One region of the Dielma fastidiosa genome, then DNA from elsewhere that is predicted to be linked to it. Evidence: a T-box and tRNA genes for the amino acid it is inferred to sense, from the RefSeq annotation. Region 1 holds a T-box; the other holds one or more tRNA genes.
What was found. The T-box of region 1 lies ahead of cysS (cysteine--tRNA ligase). A T-box ahead of a tRNA ligase gene usually reads a tRNA of that ligase, here a tRNA-Cys.

Region 1 (7,526 bases):
CATTCAAAAAATTGCAGGATTTAGGCGTTGAACTGGAAATCAGACGTGTTCCAGATACAGCACCTGAAGACCTCAATAAGTTATTTAAATAAACTTGAAAAAGTGAAAGGGAGAAATAATACATGGAGATTAATATTATTCAGGTCATCCTTTTAGCTGTATTGACATTCATTATGGCTATTGACCAGTTCTCTTTAACTGAGATCATTTCAAGACCTATTATCAACTGTACTTTAATCGGTGCAATCTTAGGTGACTTGAACACTGGCTTAGTTTTAGGCGGAACTTATGAATTAATGATGGTTGGTAACATGCCAGTAGGCGGCGCTCAGCCACCTAACGCAATCATCGGTGGTATCGTTGGTATGATCTTTGCTGTTCGTGCTAACATGGATATCAATGCTGCTCTTGGAGCTGCAATCGTATTCTCAGTATTCGGTGGTTATGCAGTTACATTAACATTTACTGTTATGTCTGGTCTTATGGCTAAAGCTGATAAAGCAGCTGAAGAAGCAAATCCTGCAGGTATCGTTCAAGTTAACTTTATCTCAATGGGTCTGTTAGGCGCATTATTCGCAATCATTTCAGTAGTTGCTTACGTTGGTGGTACAGCTGTTGCTCCAGCTCTTGAAGCATTCAGTACACAGTTCAGCTGGTTCATGGGCGGCTTAAGTGTTGCTGGTGGTATGATGCGTTTCGTCGGTTTCGCTATTCTGATGAAAATCATGCTTTCTGGCGAACTTTGGGGCTTCCTGCTTGCTGGTTTCGCAGGTGCAATCGTACTTGGAACTACAAGCGTATCTTCTGCAACTTTAGTATTATTAGCATTCATCGGTGTGGCTATTGCAATCTTTGACTACACAACTAATGTTCGCATCAAAGAAAATGCAGGCAGCGGAAATGGAGGATTCAGTGATGGCATCTAATGCAACTCAATATAAGGATTTGACTCCGGCTGCTAAGCTGGACAAAGCAACTTTAAATAAAATGGTTTGGTTGTCTTGCCAATTACAGGCTTCATTCAACTATGAAAGAATGCAGGCTTGCGGATGGTTATGGTCAATGTTACCAGGTCTTCAGAAGATCCATACAAACAAAGAAGATTTAGCAGCTTCAATGACTCATAATATGGAATTCTTCAATACTCACCCATTCTTCGTAACATTTGTTATGGGTATCGTTCTTTCATTAGAACAACAAAAAGCTGATATCGCTACAATCCGTTCAGTACGTGTTGCTGCAATGGGACCTTTAGGCGGTATTGGTGACTCATTATTCTGGTTTACATTAATTCCTATCGTTGCCGGTATCACAGCTCCTATGGCTATGGATGGCAATATCTTTGGACCAATCTTATTCTTCATTATCGCATTCGGCGTAGAAATGGCTATCCGTTTCTGGTTGATGTATTGGGCATATGATTTAGGTACTAGTGCTATTGGTATCATGACTAAGAATGCTAAAGAACTGACTCGTTCAGCTTCTATTCTTGGTGTATTCGTTGTTGGTGCTTTAATTGCTAACTTCGGCGGCGGTACTCAATTCGGTATCAATATCCCTAATGGTGAATCTGTAATTAGTCTGCAAGAAAAATTAGATACAATCCTGCCTTGCATGCTGCCATTTGGTTTAACTTGCATGTGCTGGTATCTGTTATCTAAAAAAGGCTGGAAACCTATCCAATGTATCCTTCTGTTACTGGTTATCGGTATCGTTGGATGTGCTGTTGGTATCTGGTCTGGCGACTACACAGCGTTGATTCCAGTTCCTTGGCACGCATAAGAGTAAATAAAACTCTCATAAATTATTAATTTCTATCTAAACATAAGAAAAAGACATCTGGTCGCACAGATGTCCTTTTTCTTTCTATATTACTATACGATTTTATCCACAATACCATAGGCTAAAGCATCTTCGGCACTTAAGTAACAATCACGGTCGCAGTCATGTTTAATCATGTCATAGGGCTTGCCGCAGCGCTGGGCTAAGATATTATAGATATTACGCTGTACCTTTAGGATATGACGGGTCGCAATCTCCATATCACTGGCTTGTCCCTGCGAATTGCCGATTGGCTGGTGGATCATTACTTCGCAGTTGCTCAGGATCAGCCGTTTGCCTTTTGTGCCGGCAGCCAGTAAGATCGAAGCCATGCTCGCGCAGCAGCCCATGCCGATCGTCGACACATCGCAGCTGATGTGGTTCATGACATCATAGATTGCCAAGCCGCTGGAAATGCTGCCGCCGGGTGAATTGATATACATTAAAATATCATCATTATTCAGTGATGACAGATATAAAAGCTGGGCAGTGATTGAGGCTGCCATCTCATCATTTACTTCACCGACACATAAAATAATGCGTTCCTTTAATAAACAGGAGTATAAGTCATAGACCCGTTCAACATTCGCTGAACGCTCAATAACTGTGGGTATAAAACTCATTAAATCCCTCCAATCTTTATAGAGTATGCACATAGGTGCATGTTTAATACAAAAAGGCTAAAGTGAAAGAGTTCACAATTGACATTTCTATAAAATATCGTATAATAATATTGTTATAAAAGGAGGACTTTTAAAATGACAGTAAAAGTTGCTATTAATGGATTTGGACGTATCGGTCGTTTAGCATTCAGACAAATGTTCGGTGCTGAAGGTTACGAAGTTGTAGCTATCAACGATTTGACTAGCCCTAAGATGCTTGCTCACTTATTAAAATATGATTCAGCACAAGGCACATATGGTTTAGCTGACAAAGTTACAGCTGGTGAATCATCAATCACAGTTGACGGAAAAACTATCGAAATCTACAAGGAAGCTGATGCTAAGAACTTACCTTGGGGTAAATTAGGTGTAGACGTTGTACTTGAATGTACTGGTTTCTATACTTCAAAAGAAAAAGCTTCTGCTCATATCGCTGCAGGTGCTCGTAAAGTTGTTATCTCTGCTCCAGCAGGAAACGATCTGCCTACAGTTGTTTACAATGTAAACCACAACATCTTAAAACCAGAAGATACAGTAATTTCTGCAGCTTCTTGTACTACTAACTGCTTAGCTCCTATGGCTAAAGCATTAAATGACTTAGCACCTATTCAGAGTGGTATCATGACTACTGTTCACGCATACACTGGTGACCAAATGACATTAGACGGACCTCAAAGAAAAGGCGATTTAAGACGTTCTCGTGCTGCTGCAGTTAACATCGTTCCTAACTCAACAGGTGCTGCTAAAGCTATCGGTTTAGTAATTCCTGAATTGAACGGTAAACTGATCGGTTCTGCACAGCGTGTTCCTGTTCCTACAGGTTCAACTACTATCTTAGTAGCTGTTGTTGACGGTGAAGTAACTGTTGATCAAGTAAATGCTGCTATGAAGGCTGCTGCTAATGAATCATTCGGTTACAATGAAGACGAAATCGTTTCTTCTGATGTTATCGGTATCAAATACGGTTCATTATTCGATGCAACTCAAACAATGGTACACAAGATGGAAAACGGAACTACTCAGGTTCAGGTTGTTTCTTGGTACGATAATGAAAATTCATACACTAGCCAAATGGTTAGAACTATCAAATACTTCTCTGAATTAGCTTAATTCACTGAATATTCAAGGGTGACTGGAAACGGTCATCCTTTTTATGTAAAATTTTTGCTTTATTAATTCAATCACAAATAAAATACATACAAGGAAGCACTTACCCGCTTTTATTTAATTATGTTAACTGTTCAGCACCCGTAATATTTAGTCAAAACATCGGGTGAACTTCACAAAATAATGGCTAAGTAAGGGCTTTTTTATGTAAATTGCTCTAAAAACATTAATTAATTACTAAAAATGTTAAAATTTTCCTTTATTTTTTTAAATTCATATAATAAAATGAACACCTACCCTAAAAGTTGGGTAGACTACTATGGACATGTTTTGTCCATATAAGGTTTGGAGGAAAATTTATGACAAAAGTTATTAAATACTATATACCGCTGCTGAATAATCAGAAAAATTCTGATGAGTTATGTCAGAGCTTGAAGGAAATTGATGGCGTTGTGGCAATCGATACGGATCTGCAGCGCAAGAAATGCTCAATTACCTACAAGAATCATGTAGAGCTGGTTGATATTGTTACGGCTATTGAAAAACTGAATGTTGAGTATTACTTCTTATCAAGAGAAATGATTTGAAAATTCTGATGATAGTTGTTATACTATATTAAACAAACCAGTAATAGGGGAATAGTAAGCAGTAGAGCTGATTTACAGAGACAGCGGAAGGGTGGAAACGCTGAATGAGCGACTTGCTGAATGCACCTCTTAGGGTTCTTTCGATATGTAGAAGGAAACGTTGCCGGCGTTAACGGTCAGAGTGGAATTTATTTCAATTAGAGTGGAACCGCGTGTTGAAGCGTCTCTATACAGGGGCGCTTTTTTATTTGTTAAAGGAGAGAGAAACATGAAATTATTTAATAGTCTGCATAATAAAGTAGAAGCATTTAAACCGATGAATGAAAATGAAGTGAGCATGTATGTCTGCGGACCAACGGTTTATAACTATCCGCATATTGGCAATGCCCGGCCGATCATTGTATTTGATACATTAAAAAAGACTTTTGAAGCATTGGGTTACAAGGTTAAATTTGTTTCTAATTTTACCGATGTTGATGATAAAATCATTAAAAAGGCAATTGAAATGAATGTTGATGAGAAAACGATCACTGAGCATTTCATCAATGCTTATAATGCGGATCGTCAGTCTTTGAATGCAGATCTGCCGGATGTGACGCCAAAGGTTACGGAGACAATGGATGAAATTATTGATTTCATAAAACTTCTGGTAGATAAAGGCTTTGCGTATGAGATTGATGGTGATGTTTATTTCAGAGTTAATAAAATTGATGATTATGGCCAGCTCAGCAATCAGCAGATCGAGGATTTGATGGTAGGCGCGCGTATCGATGAAAACGCGTTAAAGGAAAACCCGCTTGATTTTACCTTGTGGAAAAAGACTGAGGAGGGAATTAAATGGGATTCACCTTGGTCTAAGGGACGTCCGGGCTGGCACAGTGAATGTGTGGTTATGATTAACAATGAATTCCATCAGCATCAAATCGATATTCACGGCGGCGGCATGGATCTCAAATTCCCGCATCATGAAAATGAGATTGCTCAGTCTGAAGCGGCTTATGGTACGCATATCGCGAATTACTGGCTGCATAATGGCATGGTCAACATCGACGGTGAAAAAATGTCTAAATCCTTGGGTAATGTAATCTGGGTTAAAGATATCGTGGAAAAGCTGGGCGGCAATGTCGTAAGATGGCTGATGCTGTCAGCGCATTACCGTGCACCGTTAAATCTGAATGATCAGGCGGTTGAAACAGCACAGACAGAATTAGAGAAAATCAAGACATCACTGAAACAGGCTTATGTTAAGTTAGGGCTTGCGGGTATTGAATTGACCGGTAATCCGGATGAAACACTCTGGCAGGCATTTCTTGACGCGATGAGTGATGATTTGAATACGCCTAATGCCTTTAAAGCTTTGTTTGATACGAATAAGCAGCTGAATGCGGCGGTGCGTACACGAGAGATTGATTATGGCCGTGTGGCTGCTTTGGTGATTACGATTGAAAAGATGCTTTATGTGTTAGGTATTAAGCTTGACCGCATTGTTTTAAGTGATGATGATAAGGATGTTTTCGCAAACTGGAACCAAGCTAAGGCGGAAAAGAATTTCGAAGCTGCTGATCAATACCGTGCTGTCTTAATGGAAAGAGGTCTGCTGTAATGGAAATCGTTCCTTACAATGGTACGACCCTGGCATTTATCGGCGATGCGGTGATGACGCTGAAGGTGCGTGAGCTGCTTGTATCAAGAGGTCTGCAGAAACCTAATGAACTGCAGCGTATGACAGCGAAATGGGTCAGTGCCAAGGCACAGGCTTATTATCTGATGACGCTGATTGATAAAGGCTTCTTTACCGAAGAAGAATTAGCAATCATCCGCCGCGGCCGCAACGCGCAGACCGCTTCCATTGCCAAAAATGCCGATGTAGCTACGTATCGGCTGGCTACCGGGCTTGAGGCTATCTGGGGTTATTATCAGCTAAGCGGTGAATTGTTGAGAATGGAACAGCTTTGGAACGAAATTGTTATGTTAGGAGCGCAATAATATGGCACAATATGTATACGGGAAGAATGTCGTGAAGCAGCTGCTGAATGACGATAAAAAGATTTATGAGGTATTGATTCAGGAAGGGATGAAGGATCGTTCTTTTGAAGACTTACTGAAACAGAAAAAGATTCCGGTGCGCGTGCTGAATAAGAAGAAGCTTGAAGCATTGCTTAAAACTGATCATCATCAGGGAATCGCGGCAAGCATTGATGAATATAAAACTTATTCAGTTGATGAGATTTTAAAGGCTGTACCAGCAGGCAAAACCCCGTTATTAGTCATGCTGGACGGTCTGGAAGATCCGCACAATCTGGGAGCCATTCTTAGAACGTGTGACTGTGTCGGTGCTGACGGCGTGATTATCGGCAAGCATCGCAGTGTACAGCTTACGCCGACGGTTGCTAAGGTATCTACCGGTGCTATCGATACGGTGAAGGTTGCTGTAGTAACGAATCTGGTTCAGACAATCAAGGATTTAAAAGAGAAGGGGTTTTGGGCAGTTGGTGCTGATGCGCATGAGGCTAAAGATTATCGCGAGGGACAGTATGATGTGCCGCTGCTGTTAGTCATTGGCTCAGAGGGCTTTGGCATCTCCAATTTGGTGCGGAAAAATTGTGATTACTGCATTGCTTTGCCGATGGCAGGCAGTGTTACATCGCTGAATGCGTCAGTTGCCTGCTCAATCCTGCTTTATGAGATTTACAGTCATCGCCATCCGCTTTAGTAATTAAAAATGAGGTGGGCAGGGAATGGAAACAATGAATGATTATGAGCTTTTGTATTTGATGAGTGAACAGGATGAGGAAGCGCAGAAGCTGCTGATTAAGCTTTATGAACAGCGGATTGAGAGGATTATACGCAAAACGGTATCCAGCGGCGGCGGTAAGCATCTTCGCAGTGATGAATTTCATGATCTTAAATCAAAATGTATGCTGTCGCTGATTGAAGCGGTAAATCAGTATCATGATGAAACCGGAGTGCCTTTTTCTTATTACGCATCCTTATGCATTACTACATGTGTGCGTTCATACTTGCGGAAGACGCGTTCGCAGGCTAACTATATGTTTGCGACATGTACTTCCTTGGATTTAGATTTAAGCGAGGATGAGGGCTGTTACCTGATTTCCCTGGTACAAAATAATCAGGCTGAGTTTGATCCTAAATGGAGTTTTGAATTAAAAGAAGCACAGAATAAGGTAAAAGAAGTAGAAGCGCAGCTCAGTGAAGATGAACGTCAGATCTGGCTGCTGCGCAAGGCTGGCTGTACTTATCGTGAAATTGCTGAAAAAAGCGGTCATACGGTTAAACATGTCGGTTATATCCTGCATAAGATAAAAAAGATTTTAGCTGGAATAATTGA
Region 2 (7,526 bases), on a different contig from region 1:
ACTAATTACACAGCCCTTATATTTTTCAACAAAATTAATATTCAGCAAATCTTTGAATGCTACGAGAAGACATCCTTTATGACGCCGAAAACTAGCCACTTCCATTGGCACCAGTTCTTTGCCGAATTGAATATTTACCGTATTGCCGACAGCAAAACGCTCTTCTTCAAAATCCGTACTGCTGATGATTTTAAGTTCACCCTTAATACCATGAGTATTGATGATTTTTCCAATTTCAATCTGCATCATGATTCCTCCTCTTTAAAAATAGGATGCTGATAAGCATCCTAATAAGATTCAAATTTAATCGTAATTTTCTTATCTTCCTTGCGGGAAGCAACTGACATCATCTGACGGATAGAACCAGCCATACTGCCCTTACGTCCGATTAATCTAGCTACATCTTCACTATTCGCATAAACATAAAGCAAGATTTCCTTTTCATCCAACGTTGACATTAACTTAACCGATAAACTGGCCTTGTCATCAACGATTGGACTGCAAAGATCATATAGAACCTTTTCGAAATCAATCATTGTTATTTAGCGTTTTTTTCTTCGTGAAAACGTTTCATGATACCGTCTTTAGACAGTAAGTTGCGAACAGTATCGCTTGGTTGTGCGCCATTGTTCAGCCATTTCATAGCTAATTCAGCATCAATCTTTACTTCCGCAGGATTTTTTGTAGGATTGTAATAACCTAAAGATTCGATGATTCTACCATCTCTTGGTGATCTTGAATCAGCAGCAACAATTCTATAAAATGGAGATTTCTTTGAACCCATTCTCTTTAATCTTAATTTAACAGCCATCTTAATTTCCTCCTAATCGTTAACTTAACGAATACTACTCTACCATACAAATAAAAAGGTGTCAAGGTTTTTACCTTAACATCTTTATTTTTTTATTCAATTAACGGCGGCGGCCAAAACCACCAAAATTATTCTTAGGCTTTTTACCCATTAATGCACCCATATTCGGCATTTTACCGCTCTTGCCCATATTACCCATCATTTTCATCATTTGACGAGTCTGTTCAAACTGCTTGATTAAACGATTAATATCCGCAACCTGAGTGCCTGAACCCTTCGCAATACGGCTCTTGCGTGAAGCACGCAGTATATCTGGATTTTCACGTTCTTCCATCGTCATACTCAGAATAATCGCTTCTGTCTTTTTCATTTGACCTTCAGCTTTTGCTTCATCAATCTGACCAGCCATCTGCGACATTCCCGGAATCATCTTCATGATGCCGCCAAGACTGCCCAGCTTATTCATCTGGCGGATCTGCATCAGCATATCATCCAGCGTAAATTTGCCGCTCATCATTTTAGAAGCCGCTTTAGCCTGTTCCTCCATGTCCATCTTTTCCTGAGCCTGTTCGACAAAGGTCATGATGTCACCCATACCCAAGATACGGTCAGCCATACGATCCGGATAGAAGATATCTAAATCATCAACCTTTTCACCCTGACCGACAAACTTCACAGGAACATTTGTGATTGCACGTACAGATAAGATACCGCCGCCTCTTGAATCACCGTCAAGTTTAGTGAGAACTAAACCTGTCACAGCCAGCTGTTCATTAAAGCTTTGCGCTACGGTCACAATATCCTGACCGGTCATCGCATCAACAGTCAGCAAAATATCATCAGGCTGAACCGCTTCTTTAATGTCCGCAAGCTCCTGCATCAATTCTTCATCAATATGCAGACGGCCGGCAGTATCAAATAAAACCGTGTCATAACCGTTAACCTTCGCATATTCCATCGCATTTTTAGCCTGTGTCAGCGCTGGTACATCTGCACCCTCACTATACACTTCCACATTAATGCTGTTTCCTAATGTCTTTAACTGCTCGATTGCCGCCGGACGAACAATATCGCAGGCAACTAACAATGGCTTTCTCGCCTTTTTCTTCTTCAGTACATTCGCAATCTTTGCGGAAGCCGTAGTTTTACCAGTACCCTGCAAACCAACCATCATGATAGTTGTAATACCGCTGGACTTAAAATTGATTGACGCCTCAGAAGTACCTAATAATTCAACAATCTCATCATGAACGATTTTAACAACCATCTGACTTGGATTCAGCGAAGACATAACATCTGCGCCCAAAGCCTTTTCCTTTACATGATCAATAAAATCCTTAACTACCTTATAGTTAACATCCGCTTCCAATAATGACATACGCACTTCACGCAGCATGTCATTCATATTTTTCTCAGTTAATTTCCCTTTACCTGTAATATCTCTAAACGCTTTATTCAAACGATTCGTCAATGATTCAAACGCCATAAAATCTCCACCTTTCAGCTTTATTTATTATAACAAAGAATAGTAGAAGTGAAAAGAAGAAAAAAGAAGATACACATGAAATGTACCTTCCCAATAGAATTTAATCAATAATTACCGCACAGAATATCTTCGCCATCTAATGTTTCACAAGCTATACCATCTTTAACATAAGACACATAAGTTACTGACTTGCCATCATCGCTTAAAGTAATACTGATCTGATCTATACTGAAACCAGCCCCCAGCTTCTCAGCAACCCTTTCAGTGAAATTATCCTTAGTAATTCCTGCATCATATTCCTTAGTGAAGAGAATCTGATCCGCAACGATCCAAACCGTATGGGTATTAGCTCTTGCGACCTGAACCTTTACACCCTTGGAATAATTTCTTAATTGTATACCTAAAAATATGACTAAGATACAGAGTAAAGAAACAGCGATAATTAACCAATTAAAATGAAAAACTTTTTTCTTTTTCATAAATTACCCCTTGAAAGCTGACAGTATAATGATTCACTTATTATTTCTCCAATAATAAGCACTCATTGATCTGTACAAACAAAATCAGTCCCATTGGTTGTTTCGCAAGTATAATCACCTGTCTTATAGGCAACATCGGATACCATGTAATTATGATCAAAAGCAACAGACACTTCATCAGCATCAAAGCTTGTACCTAATTTATCCATTACATCTGCTTTAAATACAGCTTCATCAAATTCAGTGTATTTATACTGATAAGATACTTCAACTGCTTTGGCCGCTGACCAAACTGTTCTAGTATTAGCTCTTGCGACCTGCATTTTGGCATCATTTGCATAACCCATAAACTGTGGCACTAAAAATAATGCCAATATCCCCAAGATAGCGATAACTACAATCAATTCGATTAAAGTAAAGCCTTTTTTATTTTTCATAAAGTTACCTCTTAAAAAGAACACACAGAAGTGTGTTCTATAAAATTAATTATTAGGACAAGCAGTGCCACTGAATGTTACGCCATTATACGAACAATTTTCGTAAGTAACACTCGTAATTTTTGTAGGTTTATCATTATTATCAAATACAATTGTAATATTTGCCTTCTTAAAAGAATCTCCTAATTGCTTCGCTGCATCTTCTGTAATATTCAAATCCTTGATATATTCACTCTTAGTTAAGGCAGCATTAGCAGCTGACCATACAGAACGAGTGTTAGCTTTTGCAACTTGTTCTTTTGCATCCTGACTATACCCCATAAACTGCGGTACCAAGAACAGTGCCAAAATACCCAAAATAGCAATAACTACAATCAATTCAATCAATGTAAAACCTTTTTTGTTTTTTTAAATTTTTCATTTTCTTACCCTCCAGTTTTTTTTCATGAAAAACTACCAATTTTTGAGATTGGTATACCCATTACTAACCATATCCTTTAATAATTATATCTCACAAAGGATATAACATCAAGTGATTAAATATAAATAAAACAATAATGCGCACAAACAGACACCTCATCAGCATAAACCTCTAAATTTGACGCAAACACTCTGATTAAGGCTCGTTGAAATATATTATTACATTTATTCATATCGATTAGATTAAAGGCAATAATCTTACGTCTACATTATACAATTTACACAAACTATCGTTAAGTCCCATTCGTTTATCGGTAATGAAATGTCATAATTCGGACATTATTTTTGATATAAATCAATCAAAAAATCGATTTCAGTTGATAATTCGGTTAACGTATTCAAGCGAGCTGCTGATACCTGGCTCGTTTTCCAATAATAAGGCGTCATCATGAATAATGCCTTGATCTGATCATTAGATATTAAATGAATCTGATCTGTTACATTTACTCTTTGAATGTGCGTTAAACCCTTTAATTCAACGCTTTCTTCTTCATTGTCATAAACCTCATCATAAAGCACTTCCTTGAGTCCGTGCAGATGCTTGGCACCCGGCCCTACCTTAATCAGAATACCGCCCTTTTTCAAGATTCGGTTTATCTCATCAACGGGTGTCGGTGCAAAAATATTGACCACACAATCCGCGCTGGCATCACCAATCGGCATATCAAAGATCGAAGCGATCGCATAAATGGTATCCTGATCCAGCTTTGCCGCGGTATTCAATGCCGGTTTGCTTAAATCAAAAGCTATGATTTGATTGCCGCAATCATGAAACTGTCTTGTATAATAGCCCTCTCCGCAGCCTGCGTCAATCAGCATATCCGGCTTTATTTCCTTCAGCAGCTCAATCAGTTTATCAGCCAGCACCTGATAATAACCGGCAGATAAAAACAAGGTTCTGGCATCAACCATTTCCTTAGAATCACCGCTGATTTTCTGATTGCCCAACACCAGATTTACATACCCTTTTTTCGCAATATCATAGGAATGTCTTGCTGAACAGTGATATGTTTTCTCATACCTGACAAGCGGCAGTCTGCATTTGGGACAAACTAACATTGGTTCTTCCCCTTTTCATAATAGATGCCGTCAAAGTCTTCAAAGGTAACTGATTTATAACCATTTTCATCCTTTTCATAGATAATCATATCAAAATGCTCATCAGTATGCATAAATACTGTATTGCCGTTTTTAGTTACAATCTCGGTGAAGTCATCTTCGTTCTGATCATGATTTAATCGTGTATCAAAGATAAAGCTCGATTCCTTCTTTATCTTCCAATATAATTCACCATAGATTGATTTAACTTCAATATAGATGATTTCATCACCTTTTAATGATGCGTTTAATTCAGCAAAAGCATTGGCAATATCGGAAACCACCTCATAACCGTCCGGCAGATCCAAGGAAAGCAGCATGCCGCTGTAACATTTATAGCCAGCATACGGCACTACGATCCGTTTGATTGGATTATTCGCAAAGGCATCCTTCGCTATCCGCGGTATTTCTGCACGTTCAAACACAATTTTCTCGATTTTATTATTCGCGAAAGCACGGCTTTCAATTACCTTCATTTTCTTATGAAAAACAACTTTTCTCAGATAATTGCCGGCAAATGTTTCTTCACCGATCCGTGTTGCTTTTTCACCTAATTCAATATTCATTAAGCTTTTATTCATAAAGTCTGAACCGCTGATATCCAATAAAAAATCACTGAAATAAGCAGTCCCATCCTTTAATAAATAATATTTTTTATCAACTGCCATTTAGATCACACCCTTCTTTCATATTATACCATTTTTTACTATCACGAAGAATGAAAATTATTTTCTTGATAATGGTTTAAGTGTTACCGGTACAAAAACATAAAGAATCAGATATTTAGCCGGTATAAAGCCGGCAATCATGATTATTAGAATAATATATGGGTTATTGATATAATTCACTAATTCCAAAGTAATAGAGCTTAAGACAAGACAGTAGATAATCATAAGCGCGATACTTTTTATCGTATTCAGTTTAACCTCATAATTCCTGCCGCAGTTTGGGCACCGAACCTGTTTATCTGTCATTTTAACTTTCATTTTAGTTTTGCATTGTGGACATTGCATCAGCATCACCTGCTTTCTATTTAATTGTACTTGAATTTAAGTGACTTAGCAACCGGAGGCTGTTTTAAGCACAAAAAAGCTGTAATTTTCAGAGGAACTCCTACTTGTTACAGCTTCTGTCTATCGAATGGTGGGGCCGGGGGGACTTGAACCCCCACGGGATCGCTCCCAACGGATTTTAAGTCCGTTGCGTCTGCCTATTTCGCCACGGCCCCAACTGGAGGTACCAATCAGATTTGAACTGATGATCACAGAGTTGCAGTCTATTGCCTTACCACTTGGCTATGGTACCATACCTATTTAATTGTTTTACAATGAATGGTGGGGCCGGGGGGACTTGAACCCCCACGGGATTGCTCCCAACGGATTTTAAGTCCGTTGCGTCTGCCTATTTCGCCACGGCCCCAAAACTTTTCATTGCTCGTCTATTATATTAAATTTAATCAGAAAATGCAACAGCTTTTCACACTTTTTTAGAAAAAAAGAGCAAAAACATTTCTGTCTCTGCTCCCCTTTTATCTATTCAGTTTTATTGAGCCTTTACTTTAAGCCATAATTCAGCCAGTTTGCTGACCATTTCCGCATTATAAACAAAGACTTCATCTTTAGCATAACCAACTCTTGGCAGATAGGCTTCATTGTCTTCATATAAGCCGCCTGGCGCTGTCATATCATCTAATACTTCCTGATTGCTTGATGCATAGCCAACTTCTTCAGAATTGCCGTATGATGCTTCATAAGTCAACACATAGTTGATAAATTCATTAGCTAATTTAGGATTCTTGGCATTCGCTGGAATAACCATGCCGTCAGACCAGATATTTGTTCCCTCATTCGGCTGGAAATAACGCATATCTTCATTTTCAGAAAGAATATAAGCAGCATCGCCTGAGTAAACAACCGCAAGATCCTTCATGCCATTAACCATGTTGTCAATAACCTCATCGGTAACATAAGCCGGGTCCATTGTATTGTTGATCTGTGACAGCCATTCATAGGCAGCCTGAATTTCAGTATCATCAGAGCTGTTCATTGAATAGCCCAGATTTTTAAGCGCGATCATAAATGAATCACGTTCTGAGTCATACATATAAATGCGGCCCTTGTAATCTGTATCCTGAAGAATAGCATAACCCTCTTTTTCTACTTTTTCACTTGGCACATTGGCTGAATTGTATACAATCCCTACACTGCCCCAGAAATAAGGCGCGGAATAAGTGTTATCTGGATCATAAGGCAGGTTTTTAACCCCCTCTGCCAGATTTGCAAGATTAGGAATCATTGATTTATCAAGCTCCTGAAGCATATTTTCTTTAACCAGACGTTCAATCATGTAATCGGAAGGAACCAGTACATCATATGAATCACCGGCCTGTAATTTAGTATACATTTCTTCATTGGAATTAAAGTATTCTACAACGACCTTTACACCAAACTCTCTTTCAAAATCAGGAATTAAATCTTCACCCATATAGGCACCCCAGTTATAGAGCTTTAATGTATCTGAACCATATTTTTCAACAGCATCGCTGGAGCCATTGGAAGAGGAACAGCCGCTTAACAGCAGCATGGCGCTTGTTAGTACAGCAAGTGTTTTTTTCATATTCTCTTTTTCTCCTTTTTATCTTTTAAAAGTGGTACAACATTGGCTAAAATCAGTCCAATGGTAATAATAACGATAATAATTGTCGATAATGCATTGATGGATGGATTGATGCGTTT

Region 2: it has a tRNA-Cys gene. The T-box ahead of cysS (cysteine--tRNA ligase) is inferred to sense a tRNA for this amino acid. The anticodon was not compared.

What each region holds. Positions count from the first base shown of each region.
Region 1 is NZ_QRQL01000004.1:291,713-299,238, forward strand. It holds gene agaB (PTS galactosamine transporter subunit IIB) at 1-92, shown strand, start outside; gene DWZ33_RS10925 (PTS mannose/fructose/sorbose/N-acetylgalactosamine transporter subunit IIC) at 123-926, shown strand; gene DWZ33_RS10930 (PTS system mannose/fructose/sorbose family transporter subunit IID) at 916-1,782, shown strand; gene DWZ33_RS10935 (ATP-dependent Clp protease proteolytic subunit) at 1,875-2,444, opposite strand; gene gap (type I glyceraldehyde-3-phosphate dehydrogenase) at 2,580-3,593, shown strand; gene DWZ33_RS10945 (heavy-metal-associated domain-containing protein) at 3,950-4,177, shown strand; T-box leader at 4,209-4,408, shown strand; gene cysS (cysteine--tRNA ligase) at 4,446-5,780, shown strand; gene DWZ33_RS10955 (Mini-ribonuclease 3) at 5,780-6,163, shown strand; gene rlmB (23S rRNA (guanosine(2251)-2'-O)-methyltransferase RlmB) at 6,165-6,890, shown strand; gene DWZ33_RS10965 (sigma-70 family RNA polymerase sigma factor) at 6,916-7,526, shown strand, end outside.
Region 2 is NZ_QRQL01000001.1:206,296-213,821, forward strand. It holds gene rimM (ribosome maturation factor RimM) at 1-246, opposite strand, end outside; gene DWZ33_RS01090 (KH domain-containing protein) at 288-536, opposite strand; gene rpsP (30S ribosomal protein S16) at 539-811, opposite strand; gene ffh (signal recognition particle protein) at 912-2,297, opposite strand; gene DWZ33_RS01105 (hypothetical protein) at 2,402-2,776, opposite strand; gene DWZ33_RS01110 (type II secretion system protein) at 2,839-3,213, opposite strand; partial or broken gene DWZ33_RS01115 (type II secretion system protein) at 3,259-3,612, opposite strand; gene DWZ33_RS01120 (putative RNA methyltransferase) at 3,973-4,752, opposite strand; gene DWZ33_RS01125 (leucine-rich repeat protein) at 4,746-5,459, opposite strand; gene DWZ33_RS01130 (hypothetical protein) at 5,517-5,804, opposite strand; tRNA gene DWZ33_RS01135 (tRNA-Leu) at 5,933-6,019, opposite strand; tRNA gene DWZ33_RS01140 (tRNA-Cys) at 6,023-6,096, opposite strand; tRNA gene DWZ33_RS01145 (tRNA-Leu) at 6,124-6,210, opposite strand; gene DWZ33_RS17910 (ABC transporter substrate-binding protein) at 6,334-7,407, opposite strand; gene DWZ33_RS17915 (ABC transporter permease) at 7,404-7,526, opposite strand, start outside.